DNA from 2 places in the Clostridium sp. B9 genome. Region 1 is predicted to be linked to the other one. Evidence: predicted binding sites of a transcription regulator. Region 1 holds the regulator's gene; the other holds the start of a gene.
What was found. Region 1 encodes Rex, which represses fermentation and respiration genes when NADH is low (regulators of the CRP and FNR family bind a similar motif). Its sites were predicted from a motif close to ATTGTTAANNNNTTAACAAT; they were not measured.

Region 1 (7,247 bases):
TAAAAGTATAGTGTTTAAAGATTTAGAAATTGACTTAAAAAAAGTTTTTAATAGTTTAGACTTTTAAAGTAGTAGACACAATTATATTTTATGATATTATAGTAATAATATAAATTTGAACTTTACGGAGGTATTGTTTTATGAGTGATAGAATTGTTGATTTTAATGAATTAAAGAACAAGGCAAGAGATAAAGATATAGATAATTTTGAATCATATATTTATGATTTATACTACTCAGTAGCTCAAGGGCAAATGAGTATGATGGAACTTTCAAGAGAGATAACTAAATACATGAATGAGAACAATATTTCTCAGGAAAAGTTTTTAAATATTCAAACAGAAATGCTTAAGAGATATGGCTTTGATATGGGTGATATTGAAGGTCAAATGAAGAACTTAGGTATAGATATGAGTAGCTTAGGAATTCAAGGAGGCGACTATGAGAACTTAAGAAAAACTCTTAGCTTCCAAGAAAAATATCAAGGAAAAGTAAAAACAACAGCAGTTACTACATATTCAATTAAAAATGATAAAAATGATATAGAGTTAATTTTAGAAAAAGAAAAAGTTCTTATAACTAGTCCAAAGACAATAAATCTTCAAGATACAGAGTTAAATGAGTTTTTATGCTCATATAAAAAGACCTTATCAGATGATGTTTTAGATATAAGGTTTTGTGAAAATGTAGGTCAATACAACTATTAAGATTAATGGTACCCTAAACATATGATGTTTTAAATTTAATCATATATTTAGGGGCTTTTTATTTCCTGAGGATTAAAAAAATTTTTATTAAAGCGAGATATTTAAGGATTATTAATTAATAATAAATTAATAAATTGTAGGTTGATTTGTAATATACTTTTAATTAATATGATATATCATATTAATAAGAAACTTTTTTAAAAGGGATTAGAGGTAATAGATATGTTAATGAACACACATGTTCTTATTGCACAAAATATATTGAGAGACGTTAAAGTAGATTTTAAAATAAACGAGAAGAATTTCATATATGGAAATGTGAAGCCTGATATGGTTTCAAAATATAAATTAAAGAAACATTACCTAGATGAATCTTTCGATATGATTGTTAATAAGATAAAAAAACTAGCATCTTTAAGTCTGCTAGATTTTAAAAAGAAATTTTCAGTAAGTAGATTTAGTCAAGAATTAGGAGTGATTTGTCATTTTATATGTGACTTTTTCTGCATTCCACATAGTGAGAGGTGGGAATTTAAACATAGCATGAATAAACATGTTAAGTATGAAAAAGAATTAGCTAGTTTTGCTAAAACTTATATTCCTTGTAGAGATCAATATGATGTATGGGGAAATATGTCCGTTGAGCACTTTTTAAAGGAAGCACATAAGGCTTATAAGATGAATGAAAGTTATGCTAATGATATGCAATATGCTTATTTTGCATGTAGAAGTATAATAAAATATATAAATGATTCAATTGCTATAAATACTCAGTCAGTATATATAGGAGCTACTGCTTAATACAAATATTTCCTTTTGGTGTTTAATATGTTAGAATAAAATTAACTATGTAACTAATACATTAAAGGGAAAGGGTATATGATGGATTGTAAAGTTAATGAGCCTATATACAAGCAAATAGCTTTAGATATTGCAGGCAGAATATATAATGATGATATAAAAGTTGGAGATAAGATACATGGTAGATCAACACTAGCAAGTAAGTATAATGTATCACCAGAGACAGTTAGAAAAGCTGTAAAGCTATTAGAAGATATGGAAGTTGTGGAATCTAGTAAAGGTAGTGGGGTTATTATTTTATCGAAAGATAATGCTTATGATTTTATAAATAGATTTCATTCTATTGAAAGTGTAACTTCTTTAAAACATGATATTGAATCATTGATGGAAGAAAAAAAAGTTATTGAAAAGAATATAGGAGATATGATTGATAAGATTGTGGATTATTCTAATAGGCTTAGATATACAAATCCATTAACTCCTATAGAGATAGAATTACCTAAAGAATGTGAGCTTATAGGAAAAAGTATTTCTGAAACTAAGTTTTGGCAGGAAACAGGAGCAACTATAGTTGCTATAAGAAGAAAAGGAGAACTTGTTATTTCTCCAGGACCATATTTAGTTTTTAAAGAAGAGGACAATATTTTAGTTGTTGGAGAAGAAGAAATTTTAAAAAGAATAGAGATTTTTTTAGATAATTAAAGAAAAGCTAAACTGATTATAAAATTTTATAAATTAGTTTAGCTTTTTTTGGTTGCATTTTTTTGTGGACAGACATATAATGAAAGTGAACATATGAGCATTTGTTCATATGATAATATTAAAATTAGGAGTTTAAAATATGAGCAGTAATAAAATAGAGAGTTGTAATTGTTCAATTGTGCATGAAGATATAGTAAATAAAGTGAAGGCACATTTACCAAAGGAAGAAGTTTTATATGATTTAGCAGAAGTTTTTAAGGTTTTTGGTGATTCTACTAGAATAAAGATATTATATGCTTTATTTGAGGGAGAAATGTGTGTATGTGATATGGCAGAATTATTAGGCGTAAGTCAATCAGCAGTATCACATCAATTAAGAGTTTTAAAACAAGCAAGACTAGTAAAGTTTAGAAGAGAAGGGAAAGTAGTATTTTATTCCCTAGCTGATGACCATGTAAAACACATTTTTAATGAAGGATTAGATCATGTATTAGAGTAAAGGAGGGATAAGCATGAAAGACATGAAACTTTACTTAGAAGGATTAAATTGTGCTGGATGTGCTGGCAAAATTGAAGACAAAGTAAATAAATTGAATGAAGTTGATGAAGCAATTTTAAATTTTTCAACTAAGCTTCTTCTAATAACTCCGAAAGATGGTATTCAAGAGGAGGTTCTTGAAGGAAAAGTAAGAAAGATTGTTTTAGATTTAGAACCAGATGTAAAAGTTCTAAAAGAATCTGAGAAAAATAAGATGAAGAATTCAAAGGGTGCATGTTCTTGTCATGATGAACATGAACACGGGCATGACCATGGTCATAGCCATAATGAAGAAAAATCAAATAATAAATTCGGAATAGATAAAAAAGAATTAATAAGACTAGGTGCAGCCATTGCATTATTTATAATAGGTATGATAGTTAATTTAGATAAAGGATATGAGCTTGCAATATTTGGAGTGGCATATATTTTAGCAGGTGGAGAAGTCTTATTAAGAGCATTTAAAAATATCTTAAGAGGACAAGTTTTTGATGAAAACTTCTTAATGAGTATAGCAACAATAGGAGCATTTGCTATTGGAGAGTTCCCAGAAGGGGTAGCAGTAATGTTATTCTATGAAATAGGAGAAATGTTTCAAGATTATGCTGTTAATAGATCAAGAACATCAATATCAGATTTAATGAATATAAGACCAGACTATGCTAATATAATTAGTCTTACAGGTGAAGAGAAAAAAGTTTCTCCAGAAAGTGTTTCAGTAGGATCAATAATAGTTGTAAGAGCTGGTGAAAAGATACCGCTAGATGGTATTGTTCTATCAGGAGAGGGAGCATTAGATGTATCAGCTTTAACTGGTGAGTCTTTACCAAAAGAAGTTGAAAAAAATGATGAAGTATTGGCTGGTTCAATAAATAGAAGTGGATTGTTAAAGATAAAGGTTACAAAGAATTTTGGAGAATCAACAGTTTCGAAGATATTAGATTTGGTTGAGAATGCTGGAAACAAAAAAGCACCAACTGAACAATTTATAACTAAGTTTGCAAGATACTATACACCAGTAGTGGTATTTTCAGCACTAGCACTTGCTTTCTTACCACCTCTATTAATAAGTGGGGCAAGCTTATCTGAATGGGTAGGAAGAGCATTAATATTCTTAGTTGTTTCTTGTCCTTGTGCATTAGTAGTTTCAATTCCTTTAGGATACTTTGGTGGAATAGGTTCTGCTTCTAAAAATGGTATCTTAGTAAAAGGTAGTAACTACTTAGAGGCTTTAAATAATATTGAGAGTATAGTTTTTGATAAAACTGGTACACTAACAAAAGGTACATTTAAAGTTAAAAAAGCAGAGAGCACAAGCAAATTAAGTAATGAAGAATTATTAGAATTAGGAGCATATGCTGAATACTATTCAAACCATCCAATTGCAAAATCAGTTGTTAAAGCTTTTGATAAAACTATAGATAAGTCATTAATATCAAACTATGAAGAAATTCCAGGCAAGGGATTAAGAGTTAATATTGATGGTAGCACAGTCTTTGCTGGTAATGAGAAGTTAATGAAGATGAATAACATAAATACCACTAAGATTGATGAAATTGGAACAGTAATTTATATCGCAAATGAAAAATCAGAACTAGGTTATATTGTTATTGCTGATGAAATAAAAGATGATGCTAAAGAAGCAATAAGTGGGTTAAAGAAGGTTGGAGTTAAGCAAACTGTTATGCTAACAGGTGATAATGAGAAAGTTGGAGATAACGTAGCAAGAGAGCTAGGTATTGACAAAGCTTATTGTAATTTATTACCTCAAGATAAAGTTGAAAAGCTTGAAGAGCTATTTAATAATAAGAGTAAGGATAAAAAGATTGCCTTTGTTGGTGATGGAATAAATGATGCACCAGTGTTAGCTAGAGCTGATATAGGTATAGCTATGGGTGGTGTAGGATCAGATGCAGCAATAGAAGCAGCAGATGTTGTAATAATGGATGATGAACCAAGTAAGATAATAAAAGCAATAAAAATCGCTAAGAGAACAAACAAAATTGTATGGCAAAATATTATATTCGCGTTAACAGTTAAGGTTATAATATTAATATTCGGAGCACTAGGTATGGCTAATATGTGGGAAGCTGTATTTGGAGATGTAGGTGTTACATTAATAGCTATATTAAACTCAAGTAGAATATTAAAAAACAATAATTAAGAAGCGTGAAATTTGTCTAAAGTTGTTGACAGAGATAGGTTTTTTTGATATCATTACATGGTAAGAATACTTTCAGGCATAGGGTATAGATTGTAAATAATTCCCTTAAACTTTTATATTAAACATTATGAAATGTTTAAATAGGCTTGTGTGCACGTAGGGTTTTAGCCACGCAAGCCTTATTTTTTTTGTTAAAATTTATTAAAAGCGTTAAGTAGTGATAAATTAATATGATTTAATTATATTAATTTAATATGATAAAATTGGTAAAAAATATAAGAAATACACTTAAATACATATATTTTTGATAGTGAAACCAAAAGAATGTTAAAATATAGACAAACTTTTTAGGGTATGGTAATATTTTAGAAGGCTAAATTTGTAATTTTATCATTTAAGTTTGAAATACAGTCTAAAAAGTAATTGCTTTTTTAAAAAAAAGATGAACTTTAGAAAGAGGTGCTATTAAAATGGAAAAGAAAAAAGGTATATCTATGGCCGTTATAAAAAGATTACCTAAGTACCATAGATATCTACAAGAATTAATGGAAAATGATGTTGATAGAATATCTTCAAAAGAGTTAAGTGAGAAGATTGGATTCACTGCATCACAGATAAGACAAGATCTTAATTGTTTTGGAGATTTTGGCCAACAGGGATATGGATACAATGTTAAAGAATTATATAATAACATTGGAAGTATATTAGGTCTTACAAGAGACTATAACACTGTTATAATCGGGGCTGGTAACATAGGTCAGGCTATTGCAAATTATAATAGTTTTGATAAATTAGGATTTAAATTAAAAGGTATTTTTGATGCGAATCCAAGAATGTTTGGAATAAAAATAAGAGATGTTGAGATAAAAGATATAGAAGAACTTACTCCATTTGTAAGAGAAAATGACGTAGAAATAGGAATAATTTGTGTACCAAGAGCTAATGCTCAAAAGGTTTGTGATGAACTTGTTGAGGGTGGAATTAAAGGTATATGGAACTTTGCTCCTATAGATTTAGAAGTGCCAAAAGAGGTAACTGTAGAGAATGTTCATTTAAGTGAAAGTATGATGACTTTAGTATATCTTTTAAATCATAGTAATGAAAAATAGAGTGAAATTATCATAGAATAACTTGTAAATATGGAAAAAAATTAGGATATTTCGAAAAAAATACAAATAATATATTGAAATATTTGCTATTAAGTTTTATAATTTAGTTGAAGTGCATTAGTGCTTCAACTATTTTTTTACCTTTGTTTGTTACAAAATTAACAATAAAATGGTTTTTTGTAATAAAAATAGGGGTGAAGCAATACTATTTTTAGTATTGAAAATTTAAATTTGTTAGTTAATTAGTTGTTAAACGATTTAAAACCATACATTTACTATGGTATAAGGGAGGAAATACAATGGAATTAAATAATGTAATCTTTGAAAAAGAAGGAAACATTGGAATTTTAACAATTAACAGACCTAAAGCTTTAAATGCATTAAATTCTGAAACATTAAAGGATTTAAATACTGCAATAGAGCATATTGAGAATGACAATGATGTATATGTAGTTATTTTAACAGGAGCAGGTGAAAAAGCTTTTGTTGCAGGTGCAGACATCGCAGAAATGAAAGATTTAAACGAAGAACAGGGTAAAGAGTTTGGACTTTTAGGTAATAAAGTATTTAGAAGATTAGAAAAATTAGACAAGCCAGTTATTGCTGCTATAAATGGATTCGCTTTAGGTGGTGGATGTGAAATATCAATGGCTTGTGATATAAGAATTGCAAGTTCAAAAGCTAAATTTGCACAACCTGAGGTAGGTCTAGGAATTACTCCTGGATTTGGTGGAACACAAAGATTACCAAGAATAGTTGGTATGGGTAAAGCTAAAGAACTTATCTACACAGGCGACATAATAAAAGCTGATGAAGCTTTAAGAATTGGTCTAGTAAATAAGGTTGTTGAACCAGAAACTTTAATGGATGAAGCTATGACTATGGCTAATAAAATAGCTGCAAATGCTCCAATAGCTGTTAAGTTATGTAAAGATGCTATTGATAGAGGAATGCAAGTTGATATAGATTCAGCTATAGTTGTTGAAGCTGAAGACTTTGGAAAATGTTTTTCTACAGAAGACCAAAAAGAGGGTATGAGTGCTTTTGTGGAAAGAAGAGAAAAGAATTTTAAAAACAAATAATTTTTTGAAATAAAAAATGGTTGTGTGAATTTAAGGAGGGTAATTAAAGATGAACTTTCAATTAACAAGAGAACAAGAATTAGTTAAGCAAATGGTTAGAGAATTTGCACAAAATGAAGTTAAGCCAATCGCTGCAGAGATAGA
Region 2 (7,247 bases), on a different contig from region 1:
GTGAATATATTGATTATAATTTAATTCCTCATATCTCACCTTTAGGATGGGAACACATAAATATGTTAGGGGAATATACTTTTAATTTAAATGACTTGGGAACTAAAGAATTACATAGGCCATTAAATATATAAAAAGTCTGCAAACCATTGGTATCAGCGGAGAAAATGCTCTTAACGTGTGAAATCCGCATTTTCTCGGCGAGACCCCTATCAGAAATTGAGAGTTTAAAAAATAAAAATAAAGAAACTGAAGAATATTATCGTAATGTATTATCAGAAATTTATAAGAAATTTAATGTAGATAGTAGAATGGATTTAATGGGAGTAAGCCGAGAATATTTAAATCTTAAAGAAAAATCTAAAAGGAATAGTCGTGGAGCAGGTAGAAAACCTAGATTTACTGAAGAAGAAAAAAATATGATAAGAGCTCAAAGAAAAGAAGGAAAAACAATAAAAGAGCTTGCCACTTTAAATAATTGCAGCTTTGGAGTAATTCATAAAATTTTACATGAATAATAAAGAAAGGGGATTGAGATATTATGGATTTTATTTTAGTATTAATAGTTTTATGTATATTTAGTTTTTCAAATATGAAATTAATTAAGCTTGGTAGATATGTAATGTTAGTGTATTATTTTTATGCTGTTCACAATTATTATATTGTTGGAAATTATAGTGGAATAGCTTATTTAACAGGAATGTTTATGCTTTTATTTTTACCAAAGATATTAAGATTTATATTTATTTTAAAAACAAATCGCAGATATTATTAATAGTAAAAAGAGCAGCTCAAAATCCCGAAAATTGAACTGCTCTTTAAAAATATAATTCAAAAAATGTTGACAATTTTATTTTATCAAAAATTAATACTTTTGAAAATTATTAATTTTTATTGTAAAATAATTATATTTTCTATTATTTGAAGATTTTTGAATCTATCTTAGAAGGCATATATCAAAATAAATTTTATTATTATCTTTTGATACAGCCCATAATTTTATCTAATTTATATTTTTAGGCTTAAAATTAGAAAGAACTAATTTTAAGTCAAATTCCATTTTAGATTTAAGATTATAACTTCCTTGATGAAGACACCAATCAAATACTGTACCTCTAGACATTCTCAGAATTAACATAGTTAAATCAAATGAAGAAATAGAGCTCTCTAACTCATTATTTTTTAGTAATTCTTCTACAATAGATTTAACTTCTAAGACCATATAACGATCTGGATTAATAGTATAATTTTCATTTATAGAAAGTAAATTTTTATATATTTCACTTACAAACACCCAACCAAGTTTCTCCATAGTATTTGTACCTTCAAGTAATAAAAAGAATAATTTATCAAAATTTGAGGAGAAGTTTTTAGTTTGAAATTTATCCATTACTAAAATATCAACTTGTTCATATGTTTTATTAATTATTTCTGTTTTTGATTTAAAATGGTGATAAAAGGCACCAGTTGAGATATCCGCAGCTTTGCAAATATCTTGAATTTTCACACTATCAAATCCATTTATCTTAAAAAGCTCAGTAGCTACTTGTGTTATTTTTAGTTTTGTTTCAATAGCTTGTTTTTGTCTGGTGGTTAATTTTTTCATTATAAAACTCCTTTAGATTAATGCCATATTAATTTGGTTGATTATATAATTATTTAGTATATCATAAAAAAGATATTAATATGTATTTGTAAAAAAATTAAAAAAACATATAATTAGTCATTTGAAAAATTAGTTGAATCATGATATATTTTATATACAGAATAAGATTCGGTGAAGGTAGTTCTGTATAAGGTATTATAAAATTTTAAAAGCTGTAGAAATAAGTTAAATCAAAAAATTAATGAAAAACACATTATAAAAATTAATAATTGGAGGTGTACTATGGGAATTTTATATGAAAGAATGTCTTTTGAAGGATGGGCAATACTTCTTTTTGTATTAATGGCACTTATGGCATTTAATGAGCTTGGAAGATCAAAAAAATGGGCAGGTATATTACTATTTATAATAGTACCTACATTTTTAACTATTTTTGTTTGGCCAACTACAGCTGCTCCAGGAAATGAATATGGAACTGGAACTTGGTTTAACTGGGTAAAAACTTATTCAGCACTTGCAGGCTGTATTTGGTTTATGGCTCTTAGATATATTCCATCATTACAGACGAAAAAATGGGCCTTATCTCTTCCAGCAATTATATTAGCAATTAACATATTAGAAGCTGCTATTAGAGATTTTCAAATATTTAGTTATGGATTAACTAATGGTGGAGTTATAGATAATCTTTGGACGATCTCTGGACCATGGAATATTATGAATGGTATAGCAGGATTATTAAATATAATCACTATTTGTGGTTGGTACGGAATATTTATATCAAAAAATGAAACAAAAGATATGATATGGCCAGATATGATATGGGCATGGGTTATAGCTTATGATTTATGGAATTTTGCTTATACGTATAATTGTATATCAGATCACTCAATTTATTGTGGAGTTGCATTATTACTTTCATGCACCATACCAACTTTCTTTATAAAAAAAGGAGCTTGGTTACAACATAGAGCTCAAACATTAGCCCTATGGATTATGTTTGTTATGACTATTCCACAATTTGCTGATAGAATAGCACCAGTTCATACAACACATAATAAGACTGCTTTCTTTGTAGTAAGCTTAATATCTTTAGTTACAAATGCTTCTTTAGCAATTTATCAATTTAATAAGATAAGAAAGAATAAGCTTAATCCATTAAAGGATGAAATTTATAAAGATACTATTGCGTATAAAAAGTTAATTTTAGAAAATAAGTAGAAGTTAATTTGTTTCAAAAATAAAATCTATTTTTTACTTAATAGAGAAATCTTTGTAATTAAATAAACGATAGAATATTAAAAGGGACTGTACCAAAATAAATTTTGATATTAGTTGTGCAAAAAAGTGGATTCATAAATTTGAATTCACCTTTTTGCATATAATATAATTATACAAAATATTCATTTTATTAATTTTGATATTTAAATTATTATAAGTATAGCTATTTAATTTTTCTTATCTTTAAATACATAAACACTTAAAATAAAGTTACTTAAAATTATTTTATCAAGTCTTTTTAAATAATTAATTTTAAAATACCCTAAATCAGCTAATTCAAAGTCTTTATTTTCTCTATCCTTTTTCATAACTTTTATGTATTCAGTATCGCTTTTTATTCCAGAAAATATATCTATCTTCATAAAAGAACCTGATAAAAGTTCATATTGTAGTTGTATTTTTATTGAAGATGTAGAGCCGGATCCTGAAAATTTCTTTTCAAACTCTTTAGGTAAAATAAAACTTGTAGAATCATTTATTATTACTCTATCAAAATATATTCTTAAAGTGCTATTTTGAGCATATAAAAATCTAACAAATATTTCTTTTATAAATTCGGTTAAACTATCTAATATCCTAAGTTTTTCATTGTTATTTCGTGAACTATATTCAAATCCTGCTACACAAGATTTTCATTAACGTAATGTATAGGGAATTTATCTTTATTTTTCATACTAACTGTCTCCTTTCAAAACGTAAATAAATTAAAAGAGAGTTAGATAATATCTAACTCTCTTTTAATTTATTTAAAACTCTTTATTTTTTTATTAAATCTTACTCATAATCAAAACTAACAATTTCTCCAGTGTCAGCATTTATATCATATTCATATTCCTTGTTATCAAAGTAAAATTGTATATCATATTTATCAATACCATCGTCAAATTCTTGATCTACTTTAATGAATGTAACTTGATTTCCTGAAAGGTTTGCATGTTTTAATGCGATCTCCTTTGCTTTTTCTACTGTTATTTTACTTTGTTTATTATTATAATTTTTTATATCATAATCATAACTGATAATCTCACCAGTATTAGCGTTTATATCATAATCATACTCTTTATTATCAAAATAAAATTCTATTTCATATTTATCAATACCATCATCAAATTCTCGATTTCCCTTAATGAATGTAATTTGATTTTCTAAAATATCTGCATGCTTTAATGCAATTTCTTTTGCTTGATCTAGTGTTATCTTACTTTGATTATTATAAACCTTCCCTTGAATATTTTGACTAGAAACATTTTCTTTTTGATTGCTACTAACTTGATTATTAATATTTGAATTTTTAGATTGATTGTTACATGATATAAAAATTATACTTATCCCAATAATAAGTAATCCTATAACCTTTTTTTTCATACTACATCTCCTAAACTAAAATTTAAATTTAAACATAGGCCAAATTTAGCATTATGTCAACATTTAAAACTCTTTATTTATTAGTGGATTACACCACTCTCTTCTTCACTTATCATATTCTTTTAGTGCATTTTCTTCACTTAAACTCAGTCCATATTTCAATCTAAAAATAGCATCTTTTTTATCAAGCTTAACTGCAACATATCTAAAAAAATATTCTAAATCTTCCCTCATGTTAATCACTTCACATTTTATAAAATATAAGGTCATTTTCTAAATATGTCAACTTTTAAAATTTTAATACAAAGGGCTTTACCTTTTTCTTTTATTTCAAAACGTTCAATTTTAGATTTTTTCAGAAATTGATATTGTATTAATTTAATAAAATATTTATGATCCGGTTTACCATCAATCTTTCTATTTTTAACTAAATAAGTTATTGCTCCTGGTATTCCTATATACTTATAAACTGGATTTATATTAAATACAATAATAGAATCTATCAGAGCAACAAAAAGTATCGCTCCAATAAAATATGCTACGGTTCCTAGTTTCTTATTATCTACTTACTAAGGTTGAAAGCGTAGCTACATATTTCCCATCTAAGTCCTTATATACTGCTGATATGCCACTAACTCCTTCTTTAAAAAGCTTAGTATCTAGTTCTAAATTTCCATTATTTAAAGAACTTTCAACATCAACATTTGATATGTCAATACTTTGTTCACCTGTATTTCTTCTTATATTTATTTCTTTAGGTGATAATCTTTCTCCATCTTTTCCTACAAAGGATTCATTTATAACATATTTTCCTTCAACTTCTTCTGGTGATCTTATAACTATATATTGTTCTTTTATGCTTACATTGTTAAGCTTCTTTAAATCTTTTATTTTAGATATGTCTCTTATTTCATTGCAGTCAAGATTTAAGTCTTCTATATTTACAGCATATTGTAAACCTTCTAAGTTTGCTATTCCATATCCAACCGCTGATAAGTTTGTTAACTTATTCATATCGCCTCTTGTTATTACATCACTTGATAGATTTAATTGATCTTTTATAGCCCTTTTTAATTCATTATCTGGTATATTAACTTCCTCTGTTAAATCAATAGCTGATTCTAAATTATCCATAGCCTTTCTAAGCTCTAAAATTGTGGAATCTATTACTTCTTGTTCTGGATTAGGAGTTTCTAGTACTTTATTAGCCTTTTCTAGAGCAACTTGTAATTTATTAAAGCTTTCCTCTGTATATAGAATTCCATCTAATCCTCTTGCTTCCTCAACTATTTTTTCTAAAGCAGTAAAATCCTTAGAGTCTGCATATAATAATTTAGCATCTGCCCAGTCTGCATGATCTCCTCCGTTTCCATTCCCACCATCTTTAGCTACTAATTTAAGTTCACTTACTCCAACTATTGGAACTAAAACATGCTTTCTTGGAGTATTTGAATTCATAATACCGCTATCAAATACTTTTTTTCCATCAGCATAAATTTCAAAGTTTAATGATGATACTTTAGAATTTCTCATCTCTCTATCTACACCAACATATGCTTCAAAAAACTTATAGTTTTCTTCTGATAAATCATATACTATTGTTGAAGTTGCATGGGTTCCAATACCCTTCTTATACTCTACTTCTTGTCCATCTTCACCAAGTAAAGTTATCGTATTATTTTCAACACTTCTATCTTTTTGTACACTTCTCCAACCTGAATTAGCTGATTTCCAGTTCTTATCACTTATATAATCATAAGCATTAACAACTGATACTTTTCTATCTAATGTAATTTTATTTCCATGAGAATCAGTAACTTCATAGGATACTACATAGTTACCTCCTCTTTTTGTATTTACATTATTATTTATAACTTTTATATTCTTTGTTATATCTCCATCTTCAGGATCATTAGCAACCATTACTTGTAATGGGTCAAATGAATCACCTATTTTTAAGGCTATCTCTTCCCCAGTTAATATTGGTTTATCGCTTGTAGTATAAACTTTTGCATCTGCCCAATCTGCATGATCCCCTGCATTTCCATTTCCACCATCTTTAGCGACTAATTTAAGCTCACTTGCTCCCGCTATTGGAATTAAAACATGCTTTCTTTCAGTGTTTACATTCATAACACCGCTATCAAATACTTTTTTTCCATCAACGTAAACTTCAAATATTACTGATGGCTCACTAGCGTTTCTCATTTCTCTATCTACACCAACATAAGTTTCAAACATACCATAATTTTTACCTGATAAATCATAAACTATCTCTGAGTTTGCATGAATTCCAAGACCTTTATCATATTCTACTTCTTGTCCATTCTCACCAAGTAAAGTTATTCTATTATCTTCAACACTTAAGTCTTTTTTTACATCTCTCCATCCAGATGATGCTGCTTTCCATTCCTTATCACTTAAACTTTCAGCTGTAGTTATTGTGTATATTTTTCTTTCATTAGTAACTGTGTTTCCGTCTTTATCTGTAACTTCATAAACTACAGTGTATATTCCACCTCTATTTGCTTCAAAATCACTTGATTTTACTTTTATGCTTGATGTTAAATCACCATCTTCTACATCATTGGCAGTAACACCATCTAATATATCAAATTTATCCTTAACATTTATTACTGCATCTTCAGTTTTTATTGTAGGCTTTACATTATTAGTTGATAACTTAGGGTTTACTATTATACCGTGGTCTGATGTATTTCCATTTCCACTATCACTAACTTGTATTTCTAACTTATTAACGCCCTTAACTGGAACACTTATTTCTACCATATTATCGTTATATTTTAAAATCTTAGTTATTTCTAAAGTCTTTCCATCTGCTACAACCTTAAAAGAAATACTTGAATTATCGTTAGCTCCTATTGTTTGATCAACACCTAATAAAACCTCAAATCTGTCATAATCTTTTTCTGATAAATCATATACAACTTTTCCATTAGCATGTATTCCTATACCCTTATCAAATGTTTTAACTTCT

Region 2: the regulator Rex is predicted to act here: its motif matches at 1,692-1,711, upstream of ACQZHJ_RS18360 (DUF5692 family protein).

What each region holds. Positions count from the first base shown of each region.
Region 1 covers NZ_JBNWKA010000003.1:3,518,488-3,525,734, reverse strand. Annotated here, with positions in the region: gene ACQZHJ_RS15815 (Uma2 family endonuclease) at 1-67, shown strand, start outside; gene ACQZHJ_RS15810 (DUF3867 domain-containing protein) at 141-707, shown strand; gene ACQZHJ_RS15805 (zinc dependent phospholipase C family protein) at 930-1,508, shown strand; gene ACQZHJ_RS15800 (TrkA C-terminal domain-containing protein) at 1,590-2,210, shown strand; gene ACQZHJ_RS15795 (ArsR/SmtB family transcription factor) at 2,350-2,709, shown strand; gene ACQZHJ_RS15790 (heavy metal translocating P-type ATPase) at 2,723-4,912, shown strand; gene ACQZHJ_RS15785 (redox-sensing transcriptional repressor Rex) at 5,383-6,021, shown strand; gene ACQZHJ_RS15780 (short-chain-enoyl-CoA hydratase) at 6,321-7,103, shown strand; gene ACQZHJ_RS15775 (acyl-CoA dehydrogenase) at 7,153-7,247, shown strand, end outside.
Region 2 covers NZ_JBNWKA010000005.1:62,790-70,036, forward strand. Annotated here, with positions in the region: partial or broken gene ACQZHJ_RS18340 (transposase) at 1-134, shown strand, start outside; partial or broken gene ACQZHJ_RS18345 (hypothetical protein) at 210-518, shown strand; gene ACQZHJ_RS18350 (hypothetical protein) at 542-775, shown strand; gene ACQZHJ_RS18355 (TetR/AcrR family transcriptional regulator) at 1,004-1,606, opposite strand; gene ACQZHJ_RS18360 (DUF5692 family protein) at 1,889-2,824, shown strand; partial or broken gene ACQZHJ_RS18365 (transposase) at 3,109-3,441, opposite strand; gene ACQZHJ_RS18370 (PepSY domain-containing protein) at 3,659-4,249, opposite strand; gene ACQZHJ_RS18375 (hypothetical protein) at 4,355-4,483, opposite strand; partial or broken gene ACQZHJ_RS18380 (TcpE family conjugal transfer membrane protein) at 4,516-4,788, opposite strand; gene ACQZHJ_RS18385 (NPCBM/NEW2 domain-containing protein) at 4,808-7,247, opposite strand, start outside.